3 regions of the Enterobacter sp. MG-EB028 genome follow, and region 2 is predicted to be linked to each of the others. Evidence: predicted binding sites of a transcription regulator. Region 2 holds the regulator's gene; each other region holds the start of a gene.
The links. Region 2 encodes CRP, which controls carbon source genes, mostly activating them, when cyclic AMP is high. Its sites were predicted from a motif close to ATGTGANNNNNNTCACAT; they were not measured.

Region 1 (10,451 bases), 1.2 Mb from region 2:
CGGGATGAGGAGTAGCCTGGTGCGGCCTGATGCCCTCACCCTAACCCTCTCCCACAGGGAGAGGGAACTATATACACCCTCTCCCCTTTGGGGAGAGGGCCGGGGTGAGGGGAAACCAACTACCTCTCCGGCTTAAACTGCGGGTTCGCCAGCATAAAGCCCCCGTCGACGATAAACGATTGACCCGTTGTGTAGCTGGCATCGCTGTCGCACAGCCACGCCACCAGGCTGGCAATCTCTTTGGTATGGCCCGGCCTTGCCAGCGGGATTTCCGGCATTGACCCTTCCTTCACTTCGCTGTCGTCCATATCGTTCATCGGCGTGGCAATGGCACCCGGCGCGACGGCGTTCACCAGAATCTTATGCTTAACCAGCTCCATCGCCATGGATTTGGTTAAGCCGCCGAGCGCATGTTTCGCGGCCGTATAGGCGCAGGCCTCCGGCAGCGGGGTGTGCTCGTGCACCGAGGTGATGTTTACAATCCGCCCCCCTTCCCCCTGCTTCACCATTTGCCGTGCCGCAATCTGTGAGCAGAGAAACGCGCCATCCACGTCGACGGTAAAAATATTCCGCCAGTCGTCAAACGCCATCTCAAGGAATGGCGCTTTGGTCATCGCTCCGGCATTGTTAACCAGAACGTCCAGCCGCCCGAAACGCGCAATCAGCGTTTCAATGGCTTCCGCGCCGTCCGGGAGCGTGCTTAAATCAAGATGGATAGCCTCTGCGCGCTGCCCACGCGCTTCAACTTCACGGCAGGTTTCCAGCGCCCCTTTTTCATCGGAATGCCAGGTGACGCCAATATCAAACCCGCGCTCTGCGAGCATCAGCGCCGTGGTTTTACCGATCCCGGAATCCGATGCGGTTACAATCGCTACTCTGGTCATACTCACCTCCTGAAAAACTGCAAAGAGGTAAGTATAGATAATGGCCTTTTTTAGCCCTGGTGATACCCACCGCCCAGCGCTGAAGTCAGCTGCAGCGTGGCGTCGAGATACTGGCCTTTCAGCATGACGCCTTCGAGACGTTCTTTCAGCGCCGGAATTCTGGCTTCGCTGACCCGCGAGCCCGCAATGATACCAGCGCTAAAACGCGCCTGCGCCAGCGCCACCACGCGCGCCGCGTCTTTTTCGACCTGCTGCTGGTGACGATTCTTTGCCGTCAGAGTTTCAACTTCACTGGCCGTACGCGCCACCTGATTGACGGCTTCGACCACAGCTTTGTTGTAGTTCGCGACAGAAAGGTTATTCTGCGCCTGGGCGATATCCAGCCTGGCGTTCAGCCTGCCGCTGTCAAAAATCGGCAGCGTCAATCCGGCGGTCACGCCCATCTGCTGCGCTGAAGAGCGAAACAGATCGCTCAGATGGAGGGCATCCTGCTGTAAGAACGCCATCAGGTTCACGTCAGGATAGAAAGCCGCTCTGGCGGCATCCACCTCGCTCATAGAGGCTTCGATATACCAGTGCGCCTCCTGAAGATCCGGACGCCGAGCCAGCAGTTCATAACCGAGCGTCGACGGTAACGAGGCTTCTGCGGCAGGCAACGGGTGGCGCGTAAGCGTTACGGAGGAAGAATTGGTCAGCGCGACCAGACGCGCCTCGACGGCTTTCATCTTCCCGTTGACTTCTGCCAGCTGCTCTTCGGTTTTATTGGCGTTGATATCCGTTTCAACACCCTCCACGGAAGAGGTGATCCCGTGCAGATACAGCTCGCGGTCGGCACCAATAATATTGTCCTGTTCATGTTTGATCTGCGCGAGAACCTCCCTTGCGGTGGCCTGAGTTTGCCACTCCCAGTAGAGCCGCGCCACGCTGCCGGCCAGCAGTTGGCGGGTCTGCTCCAGCTCCGCTTTTTGCGCATTCACTTTGCCAATACGCGCTGCGATCCGGTCGCGGTTTTTACCCCACAGATCGAGATCCCAGCCCGCCGTCAGGCCAAAGGTGCCGTTGGTATACCATGGGCCAGTTGTACCCGCCGCCGGGTCGGTCAGGGCAAACGGCCCCATCAGCCCCTCTGCCGACATTTTTTGCCGTTCAACATCCGCAGAAAAATCCATCTGTGGGCCATCGGCAGCAATAGCGGCCTTCGCCTGGGCTTCGGCAAGCGTAATGCGCTGACGGGCAATCTGCATATCGGGGGCATCCGCTATTGCCTTCGTAATCAGCGAATTTAACTGCGGGTCGTTATACGCTTTCCACCACTCATTTTTCGGCCAGTCCGCATGACGAAGTTGGGTATTAACGGAAGCGGCTGTCGCTTGCGTTTTGATTGGCGACACCGTGGAATGTTCCGGTGCGCACGCAGCCAGCATAAAAATAAGGGGAGCACTCAGAGATAAAATAAGAAAACGTTTCATTACGCCATGCACTCAAAAAAATAAAGGCGCAACTTACGCTTGATGACGTTCCATTTTTTAGTAACGCGTGGCAATCCGCAAATTGTCATACACTTACATAATCGGCAAAATATTCACTGTGTGAATTATTTATATTTAAATATAAGTACCGGTTATTTTGACTGTATAACCCGCGCAATATCAGCCGACGTTTGCAGCGTGCGGATCTCCTGAAATAATCCCAGCGCTTCGCTGTACTCTTTACGTAAATAACTCAGCCACTGTTTAATTCGAGCGACGTGATACAAACCGGTGTCGCCCTGCTTTTCCAGACGGCTGTATTTTTGCAGCAGCGTGACGACGTCTGCCCACGGCATCCGCGGCTCGTTATATTTCACTACACGGCTGAGGTTCGGCACGTTCAGCGCACCGCGGCCAATCATCACCGCATCACAGCCGGTAGCGTTCAGGCATGCCTGCGCACTCTCGTAATCCCAGATTTCACCATTGGCGATCACCGGAATGGTGAGGCGCTTGCGGATCTCGCCGATCGCCTGCCAGTTAATGCGCTCGGCTTTGTAGCCATCGTCTTTGGTGCGGCCATGCACCACCAGCTCGGTGGCCCCGGCCTGCTGCACCGCATCGGCGATTTCAAACTGCCGCGCGTCGCTGTCCCACCCCAGACGCACCTTAACCGTCACCGGCAAATGCGAAGGCACAGCCTCACGCATGGCTTTCGCGCCGCGGTAAATCAGCTCAGGATCTTTCAGCAAGGTCGCCCCGCCGCCGCTGCCATTGACCAGCTTCGACGGACAGCCACAGTTGAGATCCACCCCGTAAGAGCCCAGCTCAACCGCGCGGGCAGCGTTTTCCGCCAGCCATTCAGGATACTGGCCGAGCAGCTGAATACGCACCAGCGTGCCGGAAGAGGTCCGGCTCTGGTTGTGCAGCTCGGGGCACAGGCGGTAGAAGGATTTTACCGGCAACAGCATATCGACCACGCGCAGAAACTCCGTCACGCAGAGATCGTAATCGTTCACCTCGGTCAGAAGCTCGCGCACGAGGGAGTCGAGCACGCCTTCCATTGGAGCCAGTAAAACACGCATAGCAGTACCTGTGAAAAAAGACGCGCTATAGTAGCCGCTCTCTATATCGCTGGGAAGCGCTTCTGTTCAGGTAGAAAGTCAGCCGGCGTTGCCCCGACAACGGCGCGAAACGCCGCCGCAAATGCCGCCTGCCCTGAAAACCCCAGCATCCAGGCCACCTGCTTAACCGGGTATCCGTTGGCGAGCAGGTCCAGCGAGGCACAAATCCTTGCGCGCTGTCGCCAGGCCCGGAAGCTAAAGCCTGTATCTTTGATAAACGCGCGTGAAAATGTGCGTTCAGACATCGCGGCCTGTTCCGCCAGACTTTCCATAGAAACATCCCAGAGATTGTTGGCAATGATGTCACAGGCAACGCGATGTAACCGCCCATCAACGGGCATCGGTAATTCGGCCGAAATCTGCTGCGCCTCGCTGAGGATGTCGAGCAGCAAAACGGCCATGCTGCGCTGACTGGCTGGCCGGTATTGCGCACTGAACAGCCCGGCAATCAGCTCTTTGAACAACGCTGTCGCCATAATCACGTGAACCTCTTCTTTCCGTGTAAAAGGCTCGCATTGCGATATCAGCGCGGGGCTAAACCAGACTGCGCGGAGCTCCGTGGTGGATAACACGCTGTAGGTGTGTTCCTGAAAGGGAGGGATCCACAACGCGCGCTGAGGCGGTATGACCCAACGCTTATTGCCAGTTTCGACCAGCATCACCCCTTTGATGGCAAACAAAAGTTGCCCCTGTGAATGCCGGTGAGGGGGATCCACTTCGCCACGCGTATAACTAATTGCCCCTCTGGACCATCCGATGGCATCGTCGTGAATTGGCGTTTTATCGATAACGGTTGGCATTTCACATTCCTCCCTTCCTCTTATGATGCTGCTTGTACACGTAACCGGAGAGAGACGCAATGCACATTCATTTTATCATTCATGAACATTTCGAAGCGCCAGGCGCCTATGAAATCTGGGGGAAAAATCGCGGCTGTAGCCTGAGCTACTCCAGAGTTTATCAGGGCGATCCGTTACCCGAAGACCTGGAGAGCACGGACTTGCTTATCATCATGGGAGGCCCGCAGTCACCCGCCACCACGCTTGAGGAGTGCCCCTGGTTTGATGCGCAGGCGGAAATGCGACTCATCGGCCGCGCAATAGGGGCGGGTAAAACGGTGATTGGCGTTTGTCTGGGCTCGCAGCTTATCGGTGAAGCGCTGGGCGCAGGGTTTTGCCAAAGCCCGGAAAAAGAGATCGGTAAATTTCCCGTCAGGCTCACAGATGCAGGCAAGGCGAACCCGCTGTTTGAGAATTTTGGCCACGAGCTGAGCGTCGGTCACTGGCATAACGACATGCCAGGGTTGACGCCACAGGCTAAGGTGCTCGCTTACAGCGAGGGCTGTCCCCGTCAGATCGTGCAATATGGCGAACGGGTTTACGGTTTTCAGTGCCATATGGAACTGACGGCGGAGGTCGTTGAGTTGCTGATTGAACATTCGCAGAACGATCTCCGCCGTGCGGATGAATTTCGTTTTGTCGAAACGGCGGAAAAACTACGCTCGCATGATTATCGCGAAATGAATCAGGTGCTGTTTTCTTTTCTCGATAAACTGACCGCCCTGCGCTGATGCATTCTCTGGCTCGTCACTTCGCCACCGCACTCCCTTTCCTCTAAACTGTAGCCTGCCCCTGTGCGGTGATACCGGACGTTCCATTCCGGAATGTCTGGTATGCTCAAATTTCATGATGTGATCCGTGGCACATTTTTAGGTTTAATTGTATGATGAATGCGTTTCAGCAAGGACTATCACCATGAGCAAATCATTGAACATTATCTGGCAATATCTGCGCGCATTCGTCCTGATTTACGCCTGCCTGTATGCCGGGATTTTCATCGCGTCGCTGCTGCCCATCACCATTCCCGGCAGCATTATCGGCATGCTAATCCTCTTTGTTTTGCTGGCGCTGCAAATCCTGCCCGCAAAATGGGTCAACCCCGGCTGCTTCGTCCTCATTCGCTATATGGCGCTGCTTTTCGTGCCAATCGGCGTCGGGGTTATGCAGTATTTTGATTTGCTCAAAGCCCAGTTCGGCCCGATTGTGGTCTCATGCGCGGTCAGTACGCTGGTGGTTTTCCTGGTGGTGAGCTGGAGTTCGCATCTGGTGCATGGCGAACGCAACGTGATCGGGGAGAAAACAAAAAAATGATGGCTAATATCTGGTGGTCGCTGCCGCTAACCCTGGCGGTGTTCTTCGCCGCGCGCAAGCTTGCCGCACGTTTCAAAATGCCGTTGCTGAACCCGCTGCTGGTGGCGATGGTGGTCATTATTCCGTTCCTGCTGCTCACCGACATTCCTTATGAACGCTACTTTGCCGGCAGCAAAATTTTAAACGACCTGCTGCAGCCTGCCGTTGTGGCGCTCGCCTTTCCTTTATATGAGCAGCTCCACCAGATCCGCGCCCGCTGGAAATCCATCATTACCATCTGTTTTGTGGGCAGCCTGGTGGCGATGATCACCGGCACGTCGGTAGCGCTGTTGATGGGGGCCTCGCCGCAGATTGCCGCCTCTATTCTGCCAAAATCGGTGACCACACCTATCGCGATGGCTGTCGGTGGCAGCCTCGGCGGGATCCCGGCCATCAGCGCGATGTGCGTCATTTTCGTCGGTATTCTCGGTGCGGTGTTTGGTCACACCCTGCTGAACGGGATGCGTATTCATACTAAAGCGGCACGGGGACTGTCGATGGGGACCGCCTCCCACGCCCTGGGCACTGCCCGCTGCGCGGAGCTGGATTATCAGGAAGGGGCGTTTAGCTCGCTGGCTTTGGTGATCTGCGGAATTATCACCTCCCTGCTGGCCCCGTTCATTTTCCCGCTGATTCTGGCGGTGATGGGCTAAAATTTGCGATGCGTCGCGCAAATTTCATTTTGATTTCATAAGTTGCATACATAATGAGAAGTGGATCACATATAAAGCCCTAACGGCTCCGTAAACTACCGATCCATTAACCTTTATGAGGCAAACGCCATGCACCCACGTTTTCAAGCTGCCTTCGCCCAGCTTGCAGAGAATTTGCAGTCAGCCCTTGCTCCCGTTCTGGCAGATGCACACTTCCCCGCCCTGCTGACCGCGGAGCAGGTCACGGTGCTGAAACAGGCAACGGGACTGGACGAAGACGCGCTGGCTTTCGCACTGCTTCCCCTGGCTGCCGCCTGCGCGCGGGCCGATCTCTCCCACTTTAACGTCGGGGCCATTGCGCGCGGCATCAGCGGTACCTGGTACTTCGGCGGCAATATGGAGTTCCTGGGCGCGACCATGCAGCAGACCGTTCACGCCGAGCAGAGCGCCATCAGCCACGCCTGGCTGCGCGGTGAGAAAGCCCTGAGCGCCATTACCGTTAACTACACCCCCTGCGGCCACTGCCGTCAGTTTATGAACGAGCTGAACAGCGGGCTGCAGCTGCGCATCAACCTGCCGGGACGCGCACCGCACACGCTGGGCGATTACCTGCCTGACGCCTTTGGCCCGAAAGATCTGGAGATCAAAACGTTGCTGATGGACGAGCAGGATCACGGTTTCGCCCTGTCCGGCGATGACCTGAACCAGGCGGCCATTCGCGCGGCGAACAAAAGCCACACGCCTTACAGCAAATCCCCGAGCGGCGTGGCGCTGCAGTGCCGCGACGGCCGTATCTTCACCGGCAGCTATGCGGAAAACGCCGCGTTTAACCCAACGCTGCCGCCACTACAGGGCGCGCTCAACCTGCTGAGCCTGAACGGCTACGATTATCCGGACATTCAGCGCGCCATTCTGGCCGAAAAAGCCGATGCGCCACTGATCCAGTGGGATGCCACCGCCGCGACGCTCAAGGCGTTAGGCTGCACGACGATCGACCGCGTCCTGCTGGCATAAACCTTCCGGCGGACAGAAATGTCCGCCACGTTGCTGAAAAACCCCTCAGTTGAGTCGCTGTTTCTTGCGCTAACCAGGCGGGTAAAGTAGCCTGAGTTAAATTTCATCCACGAACGAGCCATCTCCATGTTAAAGCGCGTTTTTTACAGCCTGTCTGTCCTGGTCGGCATACTGCTGTTTATCGTGCTGGGTCTCGACCGCTGGATGAGCTGGAAAACCGCCCCCTACATCTTTGACGATCTGCAGGACCTGCCCTATCGTCAGGTTGGCGTGGTGCTCGGCACCGCCAAGTATTACCGCACCGGGGTGATCAACCAGTACTACCGCTACCGCATTCAGGGCGCGCTGAACGCCTACAATAGCGGCAAGGTGAACTACCTGCTGCTAAGCGGCGATAACGCCCTGCAAAGCTATAATGAGCCGGTGACGATGCGGAAGGATTTGATTGCCGCTGGCGTCGATCCTGCAGATATCGTGCTCGACTACGCCGGATTCCGCACCCTGGACTCCATCGTGCGTACGCGCAAAGTCTTCGACACCAACGACTTCATCATCATCACTCAGCGCTTCCACTGCGAGCGCGCGCTGTTTATCGCGCTGCATATGGGCATTCAGGCGCAGTGTTACGCCGTGCCGTCGCCAAAAGATATGCTGAGCGTGCGCGTCCGCGAGTTCGGCGCGCGTTTTGGCGCTCTGGCAGACCTCTACATTTTCAAACGCGAACCGCGCTTCCTCGGCCCGCTGGTGCCGATCCCGGCGATGCATGAAGTACCGGAAGACGCGCAGGGTTACCCGGCCGTCACCCCGGAGCAACTGCTTGATATGCAGAAAAAAGAGAAAAAATAGCCTCGCCTTTATACTTTCTTTACGCCGGGCCTGACGCTTTTTATCCCCCCTTTACGCCGCCCCCTTTATGCTGAGTTCACTGCCGCTACGGCTTCATTGAAGAATGACTATGAACTCGATAATGAATGCGTTTTTCCTGAAAAGTCTCCGTCCCTATTTTAACTTTCCCGGTTTATCGCTTCCTGGCGCACTCAATTCCGGCCTTTGGCTTGATGAAAAAATTGACGCGCTGCAGCACAACGTTTCGGTCGAAGTCGCGGATTATCTCGAACGTTACCCGCAGACGAAACATATTGACGTTTACCTGAACGATATCAACGGCATTATGCGCGGCAAGCGGCTCCCGGTAGAGAGCATGCTGGCGCTGGAAAAAGGCTGTTACTTTCCCCTCTCCGTCTACTCTATGGATCAGAAAGGAAAAATCGCCGCCCCGCTTCATGATGAACCGGACCGACTCTGCCTCCCCGTCGCCGGTTCCCTGCGCCCCTGCCCGCAGGATCCGCAGCACAACGCGCAGATCCTGCTGACGATGCAAGACAGCGACGATAAACCCTGCCCGCTGGAGCCACGAGTCATCCTGCAGAACGTCCTGTCCCGCTTCCACCAGCACGGGCTCTATCCGGTGATTGCTCCGGAAATCGAATTCTATCTGACGGGTCAACGCGATCGGGATCCGCAAAATCAGGGGTGTTTTCATATGGATACCTCAACAACCCATGCGGCACTGTTTGACGAGCTGGAACAGCTGGCACACCTTCAGCGCATCCCGCTGTCCGGGATCGTGGCGGAAGCCGAATCCGGTCAGTACGAATTAAACCTGAAGCACAGCCATCGCGTCATTGAGGTCTGCGATAACGTGCTTGCCCTGCGCCGAATGACCCGTTACGTAGCCGAAAAGCACGGCCTGCAGGCCAACTTTATGGCTAAGCCTTTCAGCCAGCTGGCCGGCAGCGGTTTACACTTCCATTTCAGCCTGAATAACAGTCGCGGCGAAAACGTTTTTGCTTCTCCGGTGAACGCGCTTAACAGCATGATGCGTTTGTGCATCGCCGGGCAGCTGGCGCTGATGCCCGCCTCTATCGCCATCCTTGCGCCTGGAGTTAACGCGTTTCGTCGCCTGCGTAAAAACCTGACGGAACCCGTCTTTAACTCCTGGGGCTATAACACCCGCTCCGCCGCATTGCGTATTCCCTGTTCGGAGGACAGCAACCGCCGCATTGAGTACCGGCTGGCCGGGGCGGACGCCAATCCCTATCTGGTCGCCGCCACGATCCTGACCGGCATGCTGTACGGGCTGGAAAATATCGACGAGGACGATTTGCCTGAACCGCAGCATGATGAACCCACCCTGCCGCTGTTTCAGCAGGAAGCAATCGAGACATTTTCCCGCTGTCAGTACCTTACCGACAGCCTGGGTGACGCCTTTTGCGAACAGTGGGTGGCCTGTAAGCTTTCAGAGCTCGACTGGTTTGAGAGCGTTGTGACCCGCGAAGAGTCACATCTGGCGTAGGGCATAAAAAAGCCCGCTCGGTGAGCGGGCCGCGTAACGCGAGGAGCGATTACTTCTTGCGTGCGTACTTCAGTGAATCCAGCGCCACAGCGAAGATAATGATGGCGCCCTTGATGATGTACTGCCAGTACGGGTTCACGCCGATGTAGGTCAGGCCATAGTTGATGACGGTGAAAATGATCACACCGGTCACCACGCCAAGCACGGTACCCACGCCGCCGCTGAAGGAGACGCCGCCGACGACGCAGGCAGCAATTGCATCCAGCTCGTACATGAAGCCAAGGTTGTTGGTTGCGGAGCCGATGCGGCCCGCTTCCAGCATTCCACCGAAGGCGTAGAACACACCGGACAGCGCGTAAATCATCAGCAGGTTCAGGGCAACGTTTACGCCGGAGACTTTCGCCGCTTCCGGGTTACCGCCGATTGCGAAGATGTTTTTACCAAAACGCGTTTTGTTCCACAGGATCCAGACGAACGCCACCGCAATCAGCGCATAGAAGGTGATATACGACAGGCGGAAGCTGCCCAGCGCGATAAACCCTTGCGTAAAGGTCGAGAAGCCGCTGTCAAAGCCCGAAATCGGTGACGCACCCACAAAGTCGTAGTAGAGGGAGTTGATGCCGTAAACGATGATCATCGTACCCAGGGTGGTGATAAATGGTGTCACGTTCAGGTAAGCGATGATGATACCGTTGATCAGGCCAATCACCGCCCCGATGGCGCAGACGATCAGAATCACCACGAAAATCGGCATGGTCGCCA
Region 2 (10,451 bases):
AAATCGTCGCGTTCCCGCAGGAAGGTATTCTCTCTTACCCGAACGGCGCGGCGTTGCTGGAAGAGGCGCTAAAACTGGGGGCTGATGTGGTGGGGGCGATCCCACACTTCGAGTTCACCCGGGAGTATGGCGTGCAGTCGCTGCATATCGCTTTCGATCTGGCGAAGAAATATGACCGCCCGCTGGATATCCACTGCGATGAAATTGACGACGAACAGTCGCGTTTTGTCGAGACAGTGGCAGCGCTGGCCTATGAGGCCGGCATCGGCCCGCGCGTCACCGCCAGCCACACCACCGCCATGCACGCTTACAACGGCGCTTACACTTCGCGGCTTTTCCGCCTGCTGAAGATGTCGGGGATTAACTTCGTGGCTAACCCGCTGGTGAATATCCACCTGCAGGGGCGTTTTGACGATTATCCGAAGCGCCGCGGCATCACCAGGGTGAAAGAGCTGCAGGAGGCAGGCATCAACGTCTGCTTCGGCCATGACGACGTCTTCGACCCGTGGTACCCGCTCGGCACCGGCAACATGTTGCAGGTGCTGCACATGGGGCTGCACGTGTGCCAGATGATGGGCTATCCGCAGATCGACAGCGGCCTTAATCTGATCACCCATAACAGCGCCCGTACTTTTGGCCTGAGCGACTACGGTATTGAGACGGGAAATCCGGCGAACCTGATTATTCTGCCTGCGGAGAGCGGGTTTGAAGCCGTGCGCTGCCAGGTGCCGGTGCGCTGGTCAATCCGTCAGGGGAGGGTGATTGCTACTACGCAGCTGGCGCAGACGTGGATCCAGATGGATATCGGGGGAGAAGAGGTGAGCTTTGCCAGAAACAGCCCCTCTGCCGAGCGCAAAGGGGCGTAGGGATTAGTGAGACGCCGCTGTCGCGTTGTGCTGGCGGTGGCGGGTCACAAAGCCCAGAACGAAGCACATGATGAACACCACGGCATACAGACCGTTAGCGGTATGCAGCGCCGCCAGCGGGCCGCTGTGGGCAACGATCGGGCCCGTCACCACGAAGGTGAGCATGGTGCCGATGGTGCCGCAGGTCAGCACGAAGTTGACCAGCTTCGGCGAGGCCACTTTGGTCTGCAGGGAGCCCAGGGTGATGATCGAGGTGTAAATCGCGCTGGAGAAGAAGCCCAGGGTCAGAATGAACCACGGCATATGCTCCGGTGAACCGTTGATGAACAGGTACATCAGCACGGTCGCCAGGCCTGCGAGCACGGTCAGAATGTGCTGCAGGTCGAAGAAGCGCAGGATGAAGCTAAACGCCCACATGCCGAACATGTAAGACATCCAGAAATCGCTCACCAGTTTACCCGCGTCGTTCAGGCTCATGCCCAGGCCTTTGGCGTATTCCGGTACCCAGGAGATAAAGCCCAGCTGGCCCAGGATGTAGCACAGGGCGGCGATGGAGAGGAACAGCACGCCGATGCCCCATTTCTCTTTCGCGACGGGCTCTGCAGTAGTTTGCGCTTTCTTGCCCAGCACCGGGAACTCACAGCCGAAGGTCAGGATAAAGATCGCCACGTAGACGAGGCCGATGCAGGCGTATACCCAGTACCACTCAATGCTGCGCGCCAGCAGAACGGCGGCGACCATCGGGAAAATCATTCCGGCCATGCTGAAGAAGGAGTCGGTAAACAGCAGGCGCGCGCCGCGCTGACGGCCTTCATACATATGGGTAATCAGGAACGTACCGATCGACATGGTGATCCCGCTAACCAGACCAAGCACGAACATGGCGGCGGAGAACAGTGCAATGCTGTGGCTCAGCATCAGGCCCGCCACGGCGGCGACCATCAGCACAAAGCCAAAGCGCAGCTGTGTTTTCAGCGGGACAATTTCCATCAACCAGGCATTCAGGAAGATAGAGATCAGGATCCCCGCGTTGAGGAAGGTGAAGGTATTACTCATGCTGGAAACGGGCAGCTGGAAGTAGTCTGCGATATTTCCCATCACCATCCCGGTGACGATCACCAACGCGCCGGTAAGGGCGTAGGAGAAAAAGCTGATCCATGTGAGCTTGATGCGATTGCTGTTAGTCATGTCTGGCCTGTTCAGAAAAAGAAAAGCGCCGAAGGGGCGCTGAGAGCGGGCAGATTTTAGTCGCTAAAGTGATCCATTCCTATCTTTTAAGGGTAATGATTATGTCATTGCAGGTTTTAATGTGATCTAAATCACATTAAGTGACGGTCTAACCAATCGTTTGCGCAGTAATAATTGTTTCAATTTCGTAAAATTAGGTAAAAGGCTGGTCTACGTTCATACTGCTCTTTAGAATCAAGCCATTCGCTTTTTATACTGCGCTTTGTTAAGGAATTCTCATGCTCAAATCAACACTGGCGGCTGTCGCAGCTGTGTTTGCTCTTTCTGCCGTTTCCCCTGCTGCGCTGGCAGCAAAAGGGGACCCTCACGTTCTGCTGACCACCTCTGCCGGGAACATTGAGCTGGAACTGAATAGCCAGAAAGCTCCGGTTTCTGTGAAAAACTTCCTCGACTACGTGAACAGTGGTTTCTACAACAACACCACCTTCCACCGCGTGATCCCTGGCTTCATGATTCAGGGCGGCGGCTTCAACGAGCAGATGCAGCAGAAACAGCCGAACCCGCCTATTAAAAACGAAGCGGACAATGGCCTGCTGAACAAGCGCGGCACTATCTCCATGGCGCGCACGGCGGATAAAGACAGCGCTACCAGCCAGTTCTTCCTGAACGTGGCGGATAACGCCTTCCTCGACCACGGCCAGCGTGACTTCGGCTATGCGGTCTTCGGTAAAATCGTGAAGGGGATGGACGTGGCGGACAAGATTTCGCAGGTACCGACTCATGACGTTGGCCCGTACCAGAATGTGCCGTCCAAACCTGTCGTGATCCTCTCCGCGAAAGTTCTGCCATAAGCCTCTTCGACACGGGCGATCCTCGCCCGTGCTGTGTCCCCTCCCTGCGAAAGCGCGTTTTGCTGCTTATACTTGTGGCAAACGGACTATTCAGGGAGGCGTTAAGTGAAAAAACTCACCGACAAGCAAAAATCCCGTCTCTGGGAGCAGCAGCGTAACGTCAATTTTCAGGCCAGTTGTCTCCTTGAAAAAGGTAATGGTCCTGCGGAGCCCGGCATTGAGACGCTGGAGCTTGGGCCTTCAGCGCCCGGGTTACCGCATCTGTGCCTTATCCACCGTCATCTGTATCACAGAGAGATGAGGCAGGCAGGCGAATTCCGTATCGACGATATTTTTAAGGGTGACATTCCCTTTTGCCATTTTGAGTACATCGAGAAGATGGGTAATGAGCTGATGGCGGCGCTGGAAAGCGAAAAGTATCTTGTGGGTCTGGAAAAAGCGGCGTTTGTTGACAAAGTGAGTCACTACTACTGTGAAATCAACATGCTGCATCCCTTTATCCGCGGTAATGGCATTGCGCAGCGCGTCTTCTTTGAGCAGCTGGCTATCCATGCAGGTTACGCGCTGAGCTGGCGGGATATCGATCCCGAGCAGTGGGTAGCGGCGAACCGAAGCGGCGCCATGGGCGATTTGAGCGCACTGAGCGTTATCTTTGCCAAAGTAGTGAGCGAAGCGCGGGAATCTGAGTAGAATAGGGCGGCATTTTTTTCGGGAGCCGCCATGATTCTGCTGATTGATAACTACGATTCCTTCACCTGGAACCTTTACCAGTATTTTTGCGAACTGGGTGCAGAGGTGGTTGTCCGCCGCAACGACGAGCTCAGCCTGGCCGATATCGAGTCGCTGGCTCCGCAGAAAATCGTCATTTCGCCGGGGCCGTGTACGCCATCGGAATCGGGCATTTCTCTGGACGTTATTCACCACTATGCCGGCAGGCTGCCGATCCTGGGCGTCTGTCTCGGCCATCAGGCGATTGCCCAGGTATTTGGGGCTACCATCGTGCGTGCCGCAAAAGTGATGCACGGCAAAACCTCGCCGGTTACCCACACCGGCACGGGCGTATTCACAGGGCTTAATAACCCGTTAACCGTGACGCGCTACCATTCGCTGGTGATTGACCCGCCGACGCTACCCGACTGCTTTGACGTGACCGCCTGGAGCGATACCCAGGAGATCATGGGGATTCGCCACCACGAGTGGGATCTCGAAGGCGTGCAGTTCCACCCGGAAAGTATCCTCAGCGAGCAGGGGCACGCGCTGCTGGCAAATTTCCTTAATCGCTGAATATCTGTTGCCTTGCTGTGATTTTTTATGCATATTTTGTGATTATATTTTCACAATCAATGTGACATAAAATGGATGGGCATGACATGGCAACTGAACAACCAGCAATTACCCGCGCGACATTCGATGAAGTGATTCTGCCGATTTATGCACCGGCTGAGTTTATCCCGGTGAAGGGGAAGGGCAGCCGCGTCTGGGATCAGCAGGGCAAAGAGTATGTGGATTTCGCGGGCGGTATTGCGGTTACGGCGCTGGGTCACTGCCATCCTGCGCTGGTGGAGGCGCTGAAAACCCAGGGCGAAACCCTGTGGCACACCAGTAACGTGTTCACCAACGAACCGGCGCTGCGCCTGGGCCGTAAGATCATTGATGCCACCTTTGCCGAGCGCGTGCTGTTTATGAACTCCGGCACCGAGGCCAACGAAACCGCCTTCAAGCTGGCGCGCTACTACGCGACAACGCGTCACAGTCCTTACAAAACCAAAATCATCGCCTTCCATAACGCCTTCCACGGACGCTCTTTCTTTACCGTCTCCGTTGGCGGCCAGCCGAAGTATTCCGACGGCTTTGGCCCAAAACCGGCAGACATCGTCCACGTGCCGTTTAACGATCTGCACGCGGTGAAAGCGGTGATGGACGACCACACCTGCGCGGTAGTGGTGGAGCCGATTCAGGGTGAAGGCGGCGTGACGGCGGCGACCCCGGAGTTCCTGAAAGGGCTGCGCGCGCTGTGCGACGAACATCAGGCGCTGCTGGTGTTTGATGAGGTACAGTGCGGGATGGGGCGTACCGGAGACCTGTTTGCTTACATGCACTACGGCGTGACGCCGGATATTCTGACCAGCGCCAAAGCGCTCGGCGGTGGTTTCCCGGTGAGTGCGGTACTGACGACGCAGGAGATCGCCTCCGCGTTCCACGTCGGATCTCACGGCTCCACCTACGGCGGTAACCCGCTGGCGAGCGCCGTGGCGGGAGCCGCGTTCGACATCATCAACACGCCGGAAGTGCTGAACGGCGTTAGCGCGAAACGCGAGCTGTTTGTGAAACACCTGAAAAAGATTGATGAACAGTACGACGTGTTCAGCGAGATCCGCGGAATGGGGCTGTTGATTGGCGCCGAGCTGAAGCCGCAGTACAAAGGCCGCGCGCGCGATTTCCTTCACGCTGCCGCGCATGAAGGCGTCATGGTGCTCAACGCGGGGCCGGACGTGATGCGCTTTGCGCCGTCGCTGGTGGTGGAAGAAAAAGATATAGAAGACGGGTTAACCCGCTTTGCCGCGGCGGTCGCGAAGCTCGTTAAAGGCTAATACTCGGTTCGCTTTAACCGGCGCGTTAACCAAATCCCGTGATGCGGGCGCTGACGCCATGCCACCGACGAAATGGTGTGCATGGTGTTCAGATGTCCCAGCACACGCTGCAAATGCTGCTCCAGCGTGCTCATCGGCCCGTGGGTTAACGTCTCCGGCGCTTCCAGAATGTTTGAGTCGCCCGATTCGCCCGGCGCGTCATACTCCAGACGCTGCTGACACCTCTGCAACGCAATTTCACACGACTGCAAATAGCGCTGCGCCAGATCCGGCGTCAGCATCGTGTGCTCGCGCGCCAGCGTCGTCATGGCGTTGATATGCTCGACGATAAACTGGCTGTGCGTCACCCACAGCTTCATGTCCGCCAGATAATGAGAATTAAAGCCCGGCTCCTGCATCGCCTGATTCAGCGAGTTAAAGAGGGCGTTATGCGCCTGGTTGACCTTCATACGTTCGTAGGCAAGCGGGGAAGGCTGCGGATCGTCGCTCAGGATCAGACGAATGGCCTGCTGATCGGCCTCCAGCGCGTCGTGGGCGTTCTGTCTTAGCAGCCCGCTCTGCCACTGTGGCCACAGCCAGACCATACCGCCAAAGGCGATCAGACAGCCAATCAGCGTGTCGATCAGGCGGGCAACGATGAACTGTTCGCCGTTAAGCGTAAGCAGCTGCAGGGTATATACCGCCGTTACCGTAAAGCCCACCATCGCCCAGCCGTAGTTTTTGCGAATGATTAGATAGCTCACCAGGGTGATAGCCAGCATGCCCGCCAGGGTATAGCCCTCGGGCACGTGAAAGTGCAGCGTCACGCCTGCAATAATCAGCCCCGCCATCGTGCCGCCCGCCCGGTGCAGAATGCGCACCCGCGTGGCGCCATAGCCGTTCTGGGTGACAAACAGCACGGTCATTAAGATCCAGTAGGGTTTCGGCAGGTGCAGCGCCATGCCCATCAGGCTGGCGATACTGAGCATGACGCTAATTCGTGCGGCGTTGCGCAGGGCGGACGATTTAAGAGAAAGATAGCTTTTGAGCGCCGGCAGCAGCGGCAGACGTTTTTGTTTATCCGCCATCAGGTCGCGGGGATAAAGCGGTCGCTGGGTGCGCAGCACGCGGGCGATGCGGCTGAAGTGCCAGGCGGCAAACTGGCCGACCGGATTTTCCGGGTGCTGACGGGCAATTTTCTCCAGCGCGCCGAGCTGTTTGTCCATGTTAAAGCGCGTGGGGTAGCGGTGATAAAGTATATCGTCAGCCAGCACCCGCAGGCGCGCGGAGACGGTCTGCGCGTTCCAGCGAATCACCGCTTCGGCATGGCTGCGCTCAACCAGCTTTTGCACCTCCTGCGGGTGATGAAGGCTAACGGAGATATGCTCCTGAAGGTCCAGCCCCACCTGGAAGGTACGCAGCAGCCGTTTGTACTCGTGGTTCTTGTTTGCGGCGAGCATATGCAGCTGCTGATAGCACTGGCTTATCAAATCCACCACTTTTTGCTGGCGCGTCAGCAGCGGCGGTAAGGATTTTTCCGGATCGGTATGCTGGGTGAGCAGGGTGTATTTGGCTTCGCAGTAATCCGCAAGCTGCACGTAGAGCAGGCTCAGAGATTCTCGCAGCGGCTGCTCTCGCCATAGCCAGAACCAGAACCAGTTAAACAGCCCGTACCACAGCGTGCCGAGGGCGTAGATCAGCAGCGGCTCCCACACGGGCATATTCCCGGCGAGGCTCAGGGTAAAGATGGCCGCAATGAGTGACGCTGGAAGCAGGCGAGCGTGCAGCGAGCTGATTTCCGCCGTGACGCCGAGGGTCATCGCCAGCACGGTCAGGATCAGTGGCAGGGGAATATCGCGAGCCAGTAACAGCTGCACCGCGAGGCTACAGCCTGCAAACAGGCAGCCCCCGATAATCAGGCGTTTGAAAAAGCGCTTATGCGGCGTGTCCAGACCGGCGATGTTGCAGCAGGCGGGCACGAGGGAAAACAGCAGGCCCTGCTGAAGATGACCCAGGAGCAGGCCCACGGCCACAGGAAGACACAACACCAGCGTTTGTCGCAGTGCGTAGTTAACTTCCGGGTGATAGATCAGCCTGCGCCACATGGGGAAAAGAGACAAAAACGGCGTGACACCTCGCGATGGCACGCCGTTTAAGCAGGATTAACGGGTTCCGTAAACCACGATGGTTTTACCGTGGGCGGAGATCAGGTTTTGATCTTCCAGCATTTTCAGAATACGGCCCACTGTTTCACGGGAGCAACCAACGATCTGACCAATTTCCTGACGGGTAATTTTAATTTGCATGCCGTCCGGGTGGGTCATCGCGTCTGGCTGTTTCGCCAGGTTCAGCAGGGTTTGCGCGATACGGCCGGTCACGTCCAGGAAGGCGAGGTTACCCACTTTCTCTGACGTCACCTGCAGACGGCGCGCCATCTGGGAAGAAAGACGCATCAGGATGTCAGGGTTTACCTGAATCAGCTGACGGAATTTCTTGTAAGAAATTTCAGCCACTTCACATGCTGTCTTTGCACGAACCCAGGCGCTACGTTCCTGGCCTTCTTCAAACAGGCCCAGTTCACCGATAAAATCGCCCTGGTTCAGATAAGAAAGGATCATCTCTTTCCCTTCCTCATCTTTGATCAGCACTGCCACCGAGCCTTTGACGATGTAATACAACGTTTCCGCTTTTTCACCCTGGTGAATCAGCGTGCTCTTCGATGGGTACTTATGAATGTGGCAATGAGACAAGAACCATTCGAGAGTCGGGTCTGTTTGCGGTTTGCCAAGCACCATGCGCTGTTATCCTCTGTTATAAGCTGTCACCAGAGTCATCAGATGCATCCGGACTCTGGGGTTGCAATCGAATTCTTACCCATACCCTGGGAAGTCGGCTGTCGTAACGTTTCGCAGCCAGTAAAGTTTGATGTCCTCTGCATACATGTGTAACGTCAATGTATTACTGTAGCATCCTGAGTGTTTTAGCATAGCTTTCGCCGCGTGTCTCCTGGTGTCTCGCTTCAGCATGATGCAGGTCGCCTTCCATTGCGAGAAATGTAACGCACGCGTAATCTGTCACCAAAAATGCAACGTTGGAGTTAATGAATATGCAAGCGCGCGTGAAGTGGGTTGAAGGTTTAACGTTCCTGGGGGAGTCCGCGTCAGGACACCAGATTTTGATGGATGGTAACTCCGGCGATAAAGCGCCGAGCCCAATGGAAATGGTGCTGATGGCGGCAGGTGGATGCAGTGCGATTGACGTGGTGTCGATTCTGCAAAAAGGTCGTCATGACGTAACGGATTGCGAGGTTAAACTCACCTCAGAACGTCGCGAAGAGGCGCCACGCCTGTTCACCCACATAAATCTGCACTTTGTTGTCACCGGGAAAGCGCTGAAAGACGCGGCGGTTTCACGCGCGGTGGACCTGTCTGCGGAGAAGTACTGCTCTGTGGCGCTAATGCTGGAGAAAGCGGTAAAAATTACGCATTCGTATGAAGTGATTGAGGTGTGATTCACGGGGCATCGTGCGTGTTGATGCCCTCACCCTAACCCTCTCCCACGGGGAGAGGGAACATCTTTACGCGATCTGCTTCCCTTCCATCAACCGCTGAACCAGCGGCGTCATGATGAGCTCCATTGCCAGCCCCATTTTTCCACCCGGCACCACTAACGTATTCATGTGCGAAATAAACGAGCCCTGCAGCATCGCCAGCAGCCAGGGGTAATCAATGCCTTCAAGATTGCGGAAGTGGATCACCACAAAGCTCTCGTCCAGCGACGGGATGCTTTTCGCCGCGAACGGATTGGAGGTGTCCACCGTCGGCACGCGCTGGAAGTTAATGTGGGTGCGGGAGAACTGTGGCGTGAGGTAATTGATGTAGTCTTCCATGGAGCGCACCACGGAGTCCATCACCGCCTCGCGCGAATGGCCGCGCTCGCTCATGTCACGCGTTAGCTTCTGGATCCACTCCAGGTTAACGATAGGGACCACCCCGACCAGAAGATCCACGTGGCGCGCCACGTCGTGCTGAGGCGTAACCACGCCGCCGTGCAATCCTTCATAAAATAATACATCGGTGGGTTCCGGCAGCGGTTGCCAGGGGGTAAAGGTGCCCGGTACCTGGTTCCAGGGTACGGCTTCATCGTAGGTGTGAAGATACTTGCGGGACTGCCCGGTACCGCTCTGCCCGTATTCGCGGAAGGTTTGCTCCAGCAGACCGAAATCATTGGCTTCCGGGCCGAAGTAGCTGATGTGTTTACCCAGATCGCGCGCCTTGCGGATCGCCATGTCCATCTCCGGGCGCGTATAGCGGTGAAAGCTGTCGCCTTCGACCTCCGCCGAACGGAGATTCAGCTGGGCGAAAATCTTGCGAAAAGCGAGGCTGGTGGTGGTGGTTCCCGCACCACTCGACCCCGTAACGGCAATAATGGGATGTCTGGCAGACATAGCAACTCCCTGACTGAAAAGGTTGGAAGATCAGCCGTGAAACGCGTTGCGGGGCATGATATTGACCGTCTCATGCAGTTCTGACCACACCAGCACCACGTCGCCGCTTTTCAGCTGGCGTTTAACATCGTTGACCTTTTGCTCAAGCGAACGCTCATGTTCACCATAATCGGTGCCTTCGCGTAATACAAAGCTTTCAATCAGATTATCGAGCGTTTCGGGAGCCAGATCTTGCCAGGGAATGATCATTTTGCACCGTCCAGGTAAGGAGTAAGCCAGTCAGGAATACGCGCCTCCAGCCACATTTTCGGGCGGCGCAGCGTGCCGCCGATAAACCCAACGTGGCCGCCATGTTCAGTTAACTGATAGTGAACGTTGTCGGGCAGGAATTCCTGCGCGGGGATCGAGTGGTGATCCATAAACGGGTCATCCTTGGCGTGAATGATCAGCGTCGGCTGCGTGATTTTGCTGAGCAGCGGCATGGCGCTGCACTGACGATAATAGTCAATTGCATCGGCGAAGCCGTGGA
Region 3 (10,451 bases), 410 kb from region 2:
CGCCAAGGCGCAGCTTCGATATGGGCGGCTTTTTCCTGTTTGGCCTGAGCCTGGTGCTGTTCTCCAGTGGGATGGAGCTCATTGGCGAGAAGATCGTTGAAACGTGGCTGGCACTCGCCGTCATCCTCAGCGGTATTCTGCTGTTCCTTCTTTATATACGTCATGCGCGTCGTCATCCGACACCGCTTATCTCTTTATCTCTCTTTAATACCCGAACCTTTTCCGTCGGGATCGCGGGCAATATTGCCTCACGTCTGGGCACGGGCTGCGTACCGTTCCTGATGCCATTGATGCTGCAGGTAGGTTTCGGCTACCCGGCGCTGATTGCCGGCTGCATGATGGCGCCCACGGCAATGGGTTCCATTCTGGCGAAATCGACGGTCACTCAGGTACTGCGCTGGTTTGGCTATCGTAAGACGCTGGTTGGCGTGACGGTCTTTATCGGTCTGATGATTGCGCAATTCTCGCTACAATCCGCCGCGTTACCGGTCTGGATGCTGATCCTGCCGCTGTTTGTGCTGGGGATGGCGATGTCAACGCAGTTCACATCGATGAATACCATTACCCTTGCGGACCTGACCGACGAGAACGCCAGCAGCGGCAACAGCGTACTGGCGGTGACCCAACAGCTGTCGATCAGCCTCGGGGTAGCCGTGAGTGCGGCGGTACTGCGGTTCTACGAAGGGTTTGACGGTACCAATACCGTTGAGCAGTTCCACTATACCTTTATCACCATGGGCGTGCTGACGGTGGTGTCGGCGCTGGTCTTTATGCTGTTAAAACCGAAAGACGGCCGCAACCTGATCAAAGAGCGACACAAAGCAAAGGCTAAACCGAACCCCGTTCCATCAGAACAGGAGTAAGCTGCAGACGTTGCTGCTGCAGCGTGGGCTGCGCCATTCGGTGAATCAACACATCAATGGCCAGCTCACCCAGTTCATCTTTAGGCTGATGAATGGTGGTCAGCGGCGGCGTCATGTAGCGCGCCAGTTCGATATCATCGTAGCCCACTATCGCCATATCGTCCGGCACGCGCAGTCCCGCCTGATACAGCGCCTGATAGGCACCAAACGCCATTGCATCGTTACCGATAAACACCGCCTGCGGGCGAGGATCCTGCGCCAGCAGCTTCTGCATAGCCTCGAAACCGCCGTTAAATTCAAAATCACCGGTGATTCGGTAGCCATCAGGAATGGCAAGCCCAGCTCTCTCCATTGCAGAGAGATACCCTTCCAGACGCAGGCGCGCCGGGGTTTTATCCAACGGGCCGGTAATGCAAGCAATGCGAGTATGACCTTTATCGATCAGATGCTGAGTCGCCATATCGCCGCCCAGCAGGGAGTTATCCTGAATCAAATCGCTGGTACCGTCGAAGGGGGCCCAGTCCATCATCACCGTGGGAATAGAGGGATAGCGCTGGATGATCTCTTTCGAGGGTTGATGCGTTTCGGTACAGAGCAGCAGCAGCCCGTCGACGCGTTTTTGCATCAGCGTTTCCAGGTTGCGGTTCATGCGCTGCTCGTCGCCTTCGGTATTGCACAGCACCAGGCTGTAGCCACGCTCAAAGCAGCTGCGTTCTACGCCACGAACAAGTTCAGAATAAAAAGGGTTGGTACTGGCGGTGATCAGCATACCGATGGTGCGCGTCTGGTTAAGCTTCAGACTGCGCGCCAGCGCCGACGGCGCATAGTTGAGATCTTTTACTGCGGCTTCGACTTTCTCACGAATCGCCTCGCTGACGAAGCGGTCGTTATTAATAACGTGAGAGACAGTCGAAGTAGAAACGCCCGCCATGCGGGCGACATCTTTCATCGTAGCCAAACGTTACCCCTGCTGACTTAAGAATTCATCGATCTCTTTGCGCCACGGAACGGAAGGCTGTGCGCCTTTGCGCGTCACCGCAATCGCGGCGGCGGCATGCGCAAAGCGGATGGCATCATCCATTACGTTTCCTTCCAGCAGCGCCGTCACCAGCGCACCGTTAAAGGTGTCTCCTGCGGCGATAGTATCAATGGCTTTGACCTTAAAGCCCGGCACGCGACGCCCTTCGCCGTTTACGCTTGCCCACACCCCACGGCTGCCAAGAGTAATGATAACGGTCCCGATGCCTTTTGCATGCAGCACTTTCGCCGCACGCGCGGCATCGTCGTCATTTTCAACGCGAATGCCCGTCAGCTTTTCGGCTTCGGTTTCGTTCGGCGTAATGATGTCCACCAGCGCCAGCAGCTCGTCTGATAATACACGGGCTGGGGCCGGGTTAAGTACGACAGTGGTATGATTTTCATGCGCAATTTTCGCCGCAGCCAGCACGCTTTCAACCGGTGATTCCAGCTGCATCAGCAGGGCTTCCGCTCCAGCGATGATTCCGCGTTGCGCTTCAACGCGTTCTGTCGTTAACGCAGCATTAGCCCCCGCATGAATACCGATGACATTCTCACCTTCCGCATTGACGAAAATCAGCGCCACGCCGGTAGATTCCCCTTCGACTACGCTCACTGGCGCAATATCAATGTTGTCGCTCGCCAGCTGTTTGCGTACGCGCTCACCGGTGTCGTCATCCCCCGTACAGGCGATAAATGCGATATTCGCCCCACTTCGTCCGGCGGCGACGGCCTGGTTTGCGCCTTTACCACCAAAGGCCACCTGGTACTGGTTACCCGTGACGGTTTCGCCCGGCGTGGGGAAGGTTTCAAGGTTAAGAATGTGATCGGCATTGATACTGCCAAGGACGACGAGGTTGCCTGCGGTTTTCATGGTTGAGCTGTCCATCTGAGAGCGCCACCGGTGTTACCCGGTGGCGTATGCCACACTTTTCTTTTATTTGGTGTCCCTCAGGCAGCCAGCGACTGCCTGAATCGCCTTTTACTGCTTAATGACCAGCTTCAGGTCAACCGGATATTTGGCCTGAACTTTTTCGCCCTTCAGCACTTTATCGGCAGTTTGCACGCCAGTGGCGCCAATCTGCTCAGGCAGCTGAGCGATGGTCGCAGCCAGTTTGCCATCATTTACTGCTTTTTCACCATCCGGCGTGCCGTCAAATCCGACAACCATCACATCAGATTTACCTGCAGTCTGCAGGGCACGCAGCGCGCCCAGCGCCATTTCGTCGTTCTGGGCGAACACTGCCTGCACATCAGGATGCGCAGTCAGCAGGTTCTGCATGACGTTCAGACCTTTAGTACGGTCGAAGTCTGCCGGCTGGCTAGCCAGCACGTTGAATTTATGTGCTGCTACAGCCTGCTGGAAGCCTTCACCACGCTCGCGGGCAGCGGACGTACCGGCAATGCCCTGCAGTTCGATAACTTTCGCGCCTTCACCGGCTTTCTTCGCAATGTAGTCACCGGCGATTTTACCGCCCAGCACGTTATCAGAAGCAATGTGGCTGACCACGTCGCCTTTCGTCGCCTGACGGTCCAGGGTAATGACCGGGATTTTTGCCTGGTTTGCCATCTTCACGGCGTTACCTACGGCATCAGAATCGGTTGGGTTGATCAGCAGAATCTTGGTACCACGAACGGTTAAGTCCTGAACGTTAGCCAGCTCTTTCGCCGGGTTGTTCTGAGAATCCAGCACCACCAGGTTGTAGCCCAGCTTGTCCGCTTCTTTCTGCGCTCCGTCCTTCAGGGAGACGAAGAACGGGTTGTTCAGCGTGGAGATAACCAGCGCGATGGTGTCTTTAGCCATGGCGTTAGCACTTACGGTTGCGCTCAGCGCGACAGCGGAAACCAGGGTAGCCAGTTTTTTCATGTTCATATCTAAGATGTCCTGTAGTGTCGTCAGTTACTGTTTTTTGTTGTCTACCAGTACCGCCAGCAAAATCACCACTGCCTTAACGATCATCTGGTAATAGGAGGAAACACCTAACAAATTCAAACCATTATTCAGGAAACCAAGAATCAGTGCGCCGATCAATGTCCCAACAATGCGACCTTTACCGCCCGCAAGACTCGTACCGCCCAAAACCACTGCTGCAATGGCGTCCAGCTCATAACCCGTACCCGCCGTCGGCTGCGCGGAGGAGAGGCGCGCCACTTCGATGATGCCCGCCAGGGAGGCCAGCAGGCCACACAGGGAGTAAACGATAATTTTGACTTTATTAACGCTGATACCGGACAGGCGCGTTGCCGCTTCGTTACCACCCAGCGCATAGATATAACGGCCCAGACGGGTGTGATGCAGCATGTACCACGCCGCCAGGAAGACGATAGCCATGATCCAGACCGGCGTTGGAATGCCCAGCGGGCGGCCAATACCGAACCAGCCAAACAGATCCGCGTTATCGGTAAAGCCGGTATTAACCGGGCTGCCGTTGGTGTAAACCATGGTCACACCGCGCAGCAACAGCATCATCACCAGCGTGGCGATAAACGCCTGAACGCGGCCCTTTGCCACAATCACGCCAGTTACAGCGCCTATCGCCGCGCCAGCTGCCAGGGCCGCAGCAACAGCCACCAGCGCGTTAACTTCAATACCAACAATCGAAGCGGCGATCGCACCGGTGAGCGCCAGCAGGGAACCGACGGACAGATCGATACCCGAGGTCAAAATCACCAGCGTCATGCCGACCGCCATAATAGCGTTCACCGACGTCTGCTGCAGAATGTTGAACAGGTTATTCACGGTGAAGAAATTCGGGCTCATGGTCGACACAATCGCGATCAGCACCAGCAGGGCAATCAGCGATTTTTGTTCCATCAGCCATGCCTTTGTGAAATAGCGGCGACCAGAAACAGCCTGGGTAGTCATCTTCTTACTCCTGATTCACGCGATTAAGCTTGCCCACAGCGGCAGCCATCAGAACTTCCTGGGTGGCCTGCTCGCGAGTGAATTCACCGCCGAGATGCCCTTCATGCATGACGATAATGCGATCGCTCATGCCTAATACCTCTGGCATCTCGGAAGAGACCAGAATGATGCTCAGACCGTCGGCCTTAAACTGGTTAATCAGCTGATAGATCTCTTTCTTCGCGCCCACGTCCACGCCGCGGGTTGGCTCGTCGAGGATCAATACTTTCGGGCGCGTCATCAGCCCGCGGGCAATAGCCACTTTCTGCTGATTCCCGCCGGACAACAGGCCAATCGCCTGCTCCATCGACGGGGTTTTGACGTTGAAGAGACGGATAAAATCGCTGACCGCCTGCTGCTCGTCTTTATGCTTCAGGCTCCCACCGCTATGGCTGAAATAGCGCAGCGCGGTAAGCGACATGTTCTCTTTTACCGACATACCCAGCACTAAGCCGTCGCGCTTACGGTCTTCGGATATATAGACGATGCCGTTCGCCAGGCCGTCCTGCGGCGAGCGGGTCACCACTTCATGACCGTCGAGGGTGACATAACCGCTGGTGCGCGGCAGTGCGCCGTAGAGCACTTTCATCAGCTCGGTACGGCCTGCGCCCATCAGGCCCGCCACGCCCAGGATCTCCCCCTGACGCAGGGTAAAGGTCACGTCGTTCACACCCGGACCGCAGAGGTTGTCCACCTTCAGGCGGATCTCACCTGGCGCTTTGTCCAGACGCGGATACTGATCTTCAAGCTTGCGTCCCACCATCATTTCGATGAGCATATCTTCGGTCAGCGTCGCCACTTCGCGCTCGGCAATAAACTGCCCGTCGCGGAAGACGGTGACGTCGTCGCAGATTTCGAAGATCTCTTTCATGCGGTGAGAAATATAGACAATCCCACGTCCCTGCGACTTCAGCTCGCGGATAACGCGGAACAGGGATTCGGTTTCGGTATCGGTCAGGGCGTCGGTCGGTTCATCCATAATGATGACCTTCGACTCAAAGCTCAGCACCTTCGCGATTTCCACCATCTGCTGATCGCCGATGGAGAGATCGCCCACCAGGCGGTCGCTTTTAAAGCGCAGGTTCAGCTTCGCCAGGAGTTTATCCGCTTCGGCGTACATGGTTTTCCAGTCGATTTTGCCGAACCTGTTCACAAACTCGCGGCCGAGGAAGATATTCTCTGCAATAGTGAGCTGCGGGATAAGGTTCAGCTCCTGGTGAATAATGCCGATGCCCGCTTCCTGTGAAGATTTCGGGCCGTTAAAGGTGGTCTCTTTGCCCAGCCATAGCAACGAACCGGCATCGCGCTGGTAGATCCCGGTCAGCACTTTCATCATGGTGGATTTGCCGGCGCCGTTTTCCCCCACCAGCGCCATCACGCGCCCGGGGTAGACGTTCAGCGCCGCGCCGGAGAGGGCTTTTACGCCCGGGAACGACTTATCGATCCCTTTAAGTTGCAGTAATGCGTCCATGATGGCCTCAGAAGGTGACGCCAGCACAGAGAATGATATTCGCATACGGGGAACACTCCCCGCTGCGAATCACCGCCTGACTGTCTGCGGTTTGTTGTTTGAACTGCTCGTGCGTTGTGTAACGAATTTCTATGGTGTTTCCCTGGTGTTGTTGCAGTTGCTCAATGTGGCTGAGCAACGTTTCGTGGAGTTGCGGATTATGTTGTTTGATTTCCGCCGCGAGAATGACCGCCTCAACCTGCATCTCCGTCGTCACGACTTCCAGTACCTGCATAAACGAGGGAACACCCTGCGTTAACGCCATATCAATACGGGTTGTGCTGCGCGGAACCGGTAAGCCTGCATCGCAAACCACCAGCGTATCGGTATGCCCAAGGCGGGAAATAACCGATGAGATTTCTGAGTTGAGAACCGTGCCTTTCTTCATTTTCTTGCTCCACTAGCGAAACGTTTCGCTAAAAAGAGTGTAGACGCAAGAGTGTTCAGAAAACCACCATGACGTAACGGAATTGTGATCAACGTCGAAACGTTTCGCTAAGTGAAATGTAGTGGAGGTAAATGCAAAACGGTAACCCCAGGGTTACCGTTTTTTATGTTTGCCCCCTCTCCCTCAAGGGAGAGGGGGTCGTCCATGCAAACATTATTTTGTGGGAATCCCTCAGCCCTGTGGGAGAGGGTCGGGCTGAGGGCATCAGGCCGCACAAAGACTTAAATCTCGACCTGCGTTCCCAGCTCAATCACGCGGTTAGGCGGGATCTCAAACTGGTCAGGCGCGCGCAGGGCGTTACGCTGCAGGATCAGGTACAGCTTGCCGCGCAGGCGCAGATACCACGGGCGCTTGCCGATGATCAGCGACTCGTGCGACATAAAGAACGACGTCTCCATCATCCGGCAGCTCAGACCTTCCAGGCCGCAGCGGTGGAACACCTCTTCCACGTTAGGCGTTTCGCGCCAGCCGTAGCTTGCCACCACGCGCCAGAAGGTCGGGGACAGCTGCTCAATCTGAACGCGACGCACGTTGTGAACGTACGGCGCATCTTCTGTACGTAGCGTCAGCAGGATCACGCGCTCGTGCAGAACCTTGTTGTGCTTGAGGTTATGCATTAGCGCGAACGGGATTACATTCAGGGCACGAGACATATAAACCGCGGTGCCCGGCACGCGAACCGGCGGTGATTTCTCCAGCGATGCGATCATCGCCTCAAGAGAATTGCCGTGCTCGTGCATGCGACGCAGCAGACGGAAGCGCTCGCTCTTCCACGTGGTCATGACAATGAACATCACCAGGCCCAGCGTCAGCGGCAGCCAGCCGCCGGAAACAATCTTGTCGAGGTTGGCAGAGAACAGCGGCACGTCGATACACAGGAAGCCCACCAGAATCATTGCTACAAGGAATTTATTCCAGTGCCAGTTTCGGTACGCCACCGTGGTGGAGAGAAGCGACGTCAGCACCATAGTACCTGTGACCGCAATACCGTAGGCCGCGGCCAGGTTACTGGAGTGCTCGAAGCTGACAATCACAATCACAACAGCAAAATAGAGCAGCCAGTTAACGAACGGGATGTAGATCTGGCCCGACTCCATTTCTGAAGTATGGATGATGCGCATTGGCGAGAGATAGCCCAGACGAACGGCCTGACGGGTCAAAGAGAACACCCCGGAAATCACCGCCTGAGAGGCAATAACGGTCGCCAGCGTGGCCAGAATGAGCATCGGCACCAGCGCCCAGTCAGGCGCCAGCAGGAAGAACGGGTTCTTAATCGCTTCCGGGTTCTTAAGCAGCAGCGCGCCCTGACCGAAGTAGTTCAGCACCAGCGAAGGGAGCACCACAATAAACCATGCCACGCGGATCGGCAGTTTTCCGAAGTGCCCCATGTCAGCATACAGCGCTTCCACACCGGTGATGGAGAGCACGACCGCCCCCAGCGCCACGAAGGAAACCACTTTGTATTCCAGGAAGAAATGCACCGCCCAGTAAGGGTTTAGCGCATGCAGCACGTCCGGATTCGCGATAATGCTGCGTAAGCCGAGCGCCGCCAGGATCACGAACCAGGCCAGCATAATCGGCGCAAACAGTTTGCCCACCAGCCCGGTACCGTGTTTCTGGATCATGAACAGCAGCGTCAGGACAATTATGGCCAGCGGAACCACCCATGAATCGAGCTGTGGCGCGATAATTTCCAGCCCCTCTATCGCCGAGAGCACTGAGATAGCCGGTGTTATCACCACTTCCCCATAGAAGAAGCTACCGCCAATCAGGCCGATAATCACCAGCACGGACGTCATTCTGGCCGAGGTATTGCGACCGGCAAGAGACATCAGGGTCAGGATCCCGCCTTCGCCCGCGTTATCTGCACGCATAACGAAGGAGAGATATTTAACGGAAACGACCAGGATCAGCAGCCAGAAGATGAGGGACAGGAAGCCAAACACGGCATCGCGCTCAACACCAAAGCCAAACTGGCCGGACAAACATTCACGAAGCGTATAAAGCGGGCTGGTGCCAATATCACCGTAGACAACCCCGATCGCCGCAAGCGTAATTGCGGGTAATGATTGCTTATTATCAGTGCTCATAGACTAGTCTTTTCGTTTAAATAACAAATGTGTTCCTGTCCCTTGGTCCACAAAAAGCGCACAGTATGCACGATTCATTGCAAAATCGTACCCCTAAATGCAACCGCATTAATGTAGCGCAAAGAAAATTGCGCCGCACTTCAGCCTATTACCAGCCCTGACTGAAACGTCTATACTCGCTTCAATTGGCCGCCACAACGGCGAAAGGATGCAAAACTATTATGGCTCACTCACATTTATTAGCAGAAAGAATTTCCCGCCTCAGCAGCGCGCTGGAGAAAGGCCTTTACGAGCGTAGCCACGCCATTCGCCTTTGCCTGCTGGCGGCGCTGAGCGGTGAAAGCGTGTTTCTGCTGGGTCCGCCGGGCATTGCTAAAAGTTTGATTGCACGCCGCCTGAAGTTCGCTTTTCAGAACGCCCGTGCATTTGAATATTTGATGACGCGCTTCTCCACCCCCGAAGAAGTTTTCGGCCCGCTTTCTATTCAGGCACTGAAGGACGAGGGGCGCTATGAGCGTCTGACGGCGGGCTATCTTCCGGAAGCGGAAATCGTCTTTCTCGATGAGATCTGGAAAGCCGGCCCGGCCATTCTGAACACCCTGCTGACGGCAATTAACGAACGTCGTTTCCGCAACGGGGCCAGTGAAGAGAAAATCCCCATGCGCCTGCTGGTGGCCGCGTCAAACGAACTTCCCGAAGCAGACAGCAGCCTGGAAGCGCTGTATGACCGTATGCTGATCCGCCTGTGGCTGGATAAAGTACAGGATAAATCAAACTTCCGCTCCATGCTGGTGAGCCAGCAGGATGAGAACGAAAACCCGGTGGCTGCTTCACTGCAGGTGACGGACGAGGAGTACCATCAGTGGCAGGAAGAGATCGGCAAAATAAAACTGCCCGATGCCGTTTTTGAGCTGATCTTCATGCTGCGCCAGCAGCTTGATTTACTGCCTTCCGCCCCGTATGTCTCTGACCGTCGCTGGAAAAAAGCGATCCGTCTCCTCCAGGCCAGCGCGCTGTTCAGTGGTCGCGACGCGGTCGCCCCTATCGATCTGATCCTGCTAAAAGACTGCCTCTGGCACGACGCAGAAGGCATGAACCTGATGCAGCAGCAGCTGGACGTTTTGATGACCGGACACGCCTGGGGGCAGCAGGCGATGCTCAACCAACTGGGGGCGATTGCCCAACGGCGCTTACAGCTCAAGCAGCAGCAAAGCGATAAAACCGCGCTTAAAGTGAATCGCCTGGGGGGCATGTTCGCCCGCAAACCGCATTACGAGCTACCCGCCGATCTGACCGGCACGACGCTGACATTGCTGCTCCAGCAGCCGCTCAAGCTGCATGATATGCAGGTGGTGCACATTACGATTGAGCGCGAGCCGCTGGCGCAGTGGCTGGATAAGGGCGGAGAGATCCGCGGTAAGCTCAACGGCATCGGTTTCGCGCAGCCGCTGAATATGGAAGTGGACAGCAGTCAGCACCTGGTGATCCGCGACGTGAGCCTTCAGGGATCGCGTCTTGCGCTTCCCGGCACCGCCTCTGACAGCGTGCCGGAAGAGATCAAACAGCAGCTGGAAGCGCTGGATACCGAATGGCACCAGCAGCACACCCGCTTCAGCGA

Region 1: the regulator CRP is predicted to act here: its motif matches at 6,373-6,390, upstream of cdd (cytidine deaminase).
Region 3: the regulator CRP is predicted to act here: its motif matches at 6,766-6,783, upstream of rbsD (D-ribose pyranase).

What each region holds. Positions count from the first base shown of each region.
Region 1 covers NZ_CP195079.1:3,228,879-3,239,329, forward strand. Annotated here, with positions in the region: gene ACR42C_RS15310 (DedA family protein) at 1-15, shown strand, start outside; gene ACR42C_RS15315 (SDR family oxidoreductase) at 120-884, opposite strand; gene mdtQ (multidrug resistance outer membrane protein MdtQ) at 935-2,353, opposite strand; gene dusC (tRNA dihydrouridine(16) synthase DusC) at 2,506-3,438, opposite strand; gene ACR42C_RS15330 (AraC family transcriptional regulator) at 3,480-4,277, opposite strand; gene ACR42C_RS15335 (type 1 glutamine amidotransferase) at 4,337-5,047, shown strand; gene ACR42C_RS15340 (CidA/LrgA family protein) at 5,232-5,627, shown strand; gene ACR42C_RS15345 (CidB/LrgB family autolysis modulator) at 5,624-6,319, shown strand; gene cdd (cytidine deaminase) at 6,449-7,333, shown strand; gene sanA (outer membrane permeability protein SanA) at 7,460-8,179, shown strand; gene ACR42C_RS15360 (glutamine synthetase family protein) at 8,301-9,689, shown strand; gene mglC (galactose/methyl galactoside ABC transporter permease MglC) at 9,739-10,451, opposite strand, start outside.
Region 2 covers NZ_CP195079.1:4,418,730-4,429,180, reverse strand. Annotated here, with positions in the region: gene ACR42C_RS21125 (cytosine deaminase) at 1-866, shown strand, start outside; gene tsgA (MFS transporter TsgA) at 870-2,054, opposite strand; gene ppiA (peptidylprolyl isomerase A) at 2,333-2,905, shown strand; gene ACR42C_RS21110 (putative adenosine monophosphate-protein transferase Fic) at 3,011-3,595, shown strand; gene pabA (aminodeoxychorismate synthase component 2) at 3,626-4,189, shown strand; gene argD (bifunctional acetylornithine/succinyldiaminopimelate transaminase) at 4,276-5,496, shown strand; gene ACR42C_RS21095 (YccS/YhfK family putative transporter) at 5,493-7,580, opposite strand; gene crp (cAMP-activated global transcriptional regulator CRP) at 7,638-8,270, opposite strand; gene ACR42C_RS21085 (OsmC family protein) at 8,582-8,986, shown strand; gene ACR42C_RS21080 (phosphoribulokinase) at 9,053-9,922, opposite strand; gene ACR42C_RS21075 (YheU family protein) at 9,953-10,171, opposite strand; gene ACR42C_RS21070 (hydrolase) at 10,168-10,451, opposite strand, start outside.
Region 3 covers NZ_CP195079.1:4,831,631-4,842,081, forward strand. Annotated here, with positions in the region: gene mdtD (multidrug transporter subunit MdtD) at 1-863, shown strand, start outside; gene rbsR (ribose operon transcriptional repressor RbsR) at 829-1,821, opposite strand; gene rbsK (ribokinase) at 1,825-2,754, opposite strand; gene rbsB (ribose ABC transporter substrate-binding protein RbsB) at 2,863-3,753, opposite strand; gene rbsC (ribose ABC transporter permease) at 3,781-4,746, opposite strand; gene rbsA (ribose ABC transporter ATP-binding protein RbsA) at 4,751-6,256, opposite strand; gene rbsD (D-ribose pyranase) at 6,264-6,683, opposite strand; gene kup (low affinity potassium transporter Kup) at 6,965-8,833, opposite strand; gene ravA (ATPase RavA) at 9,055-10,451, shown strand, end outside.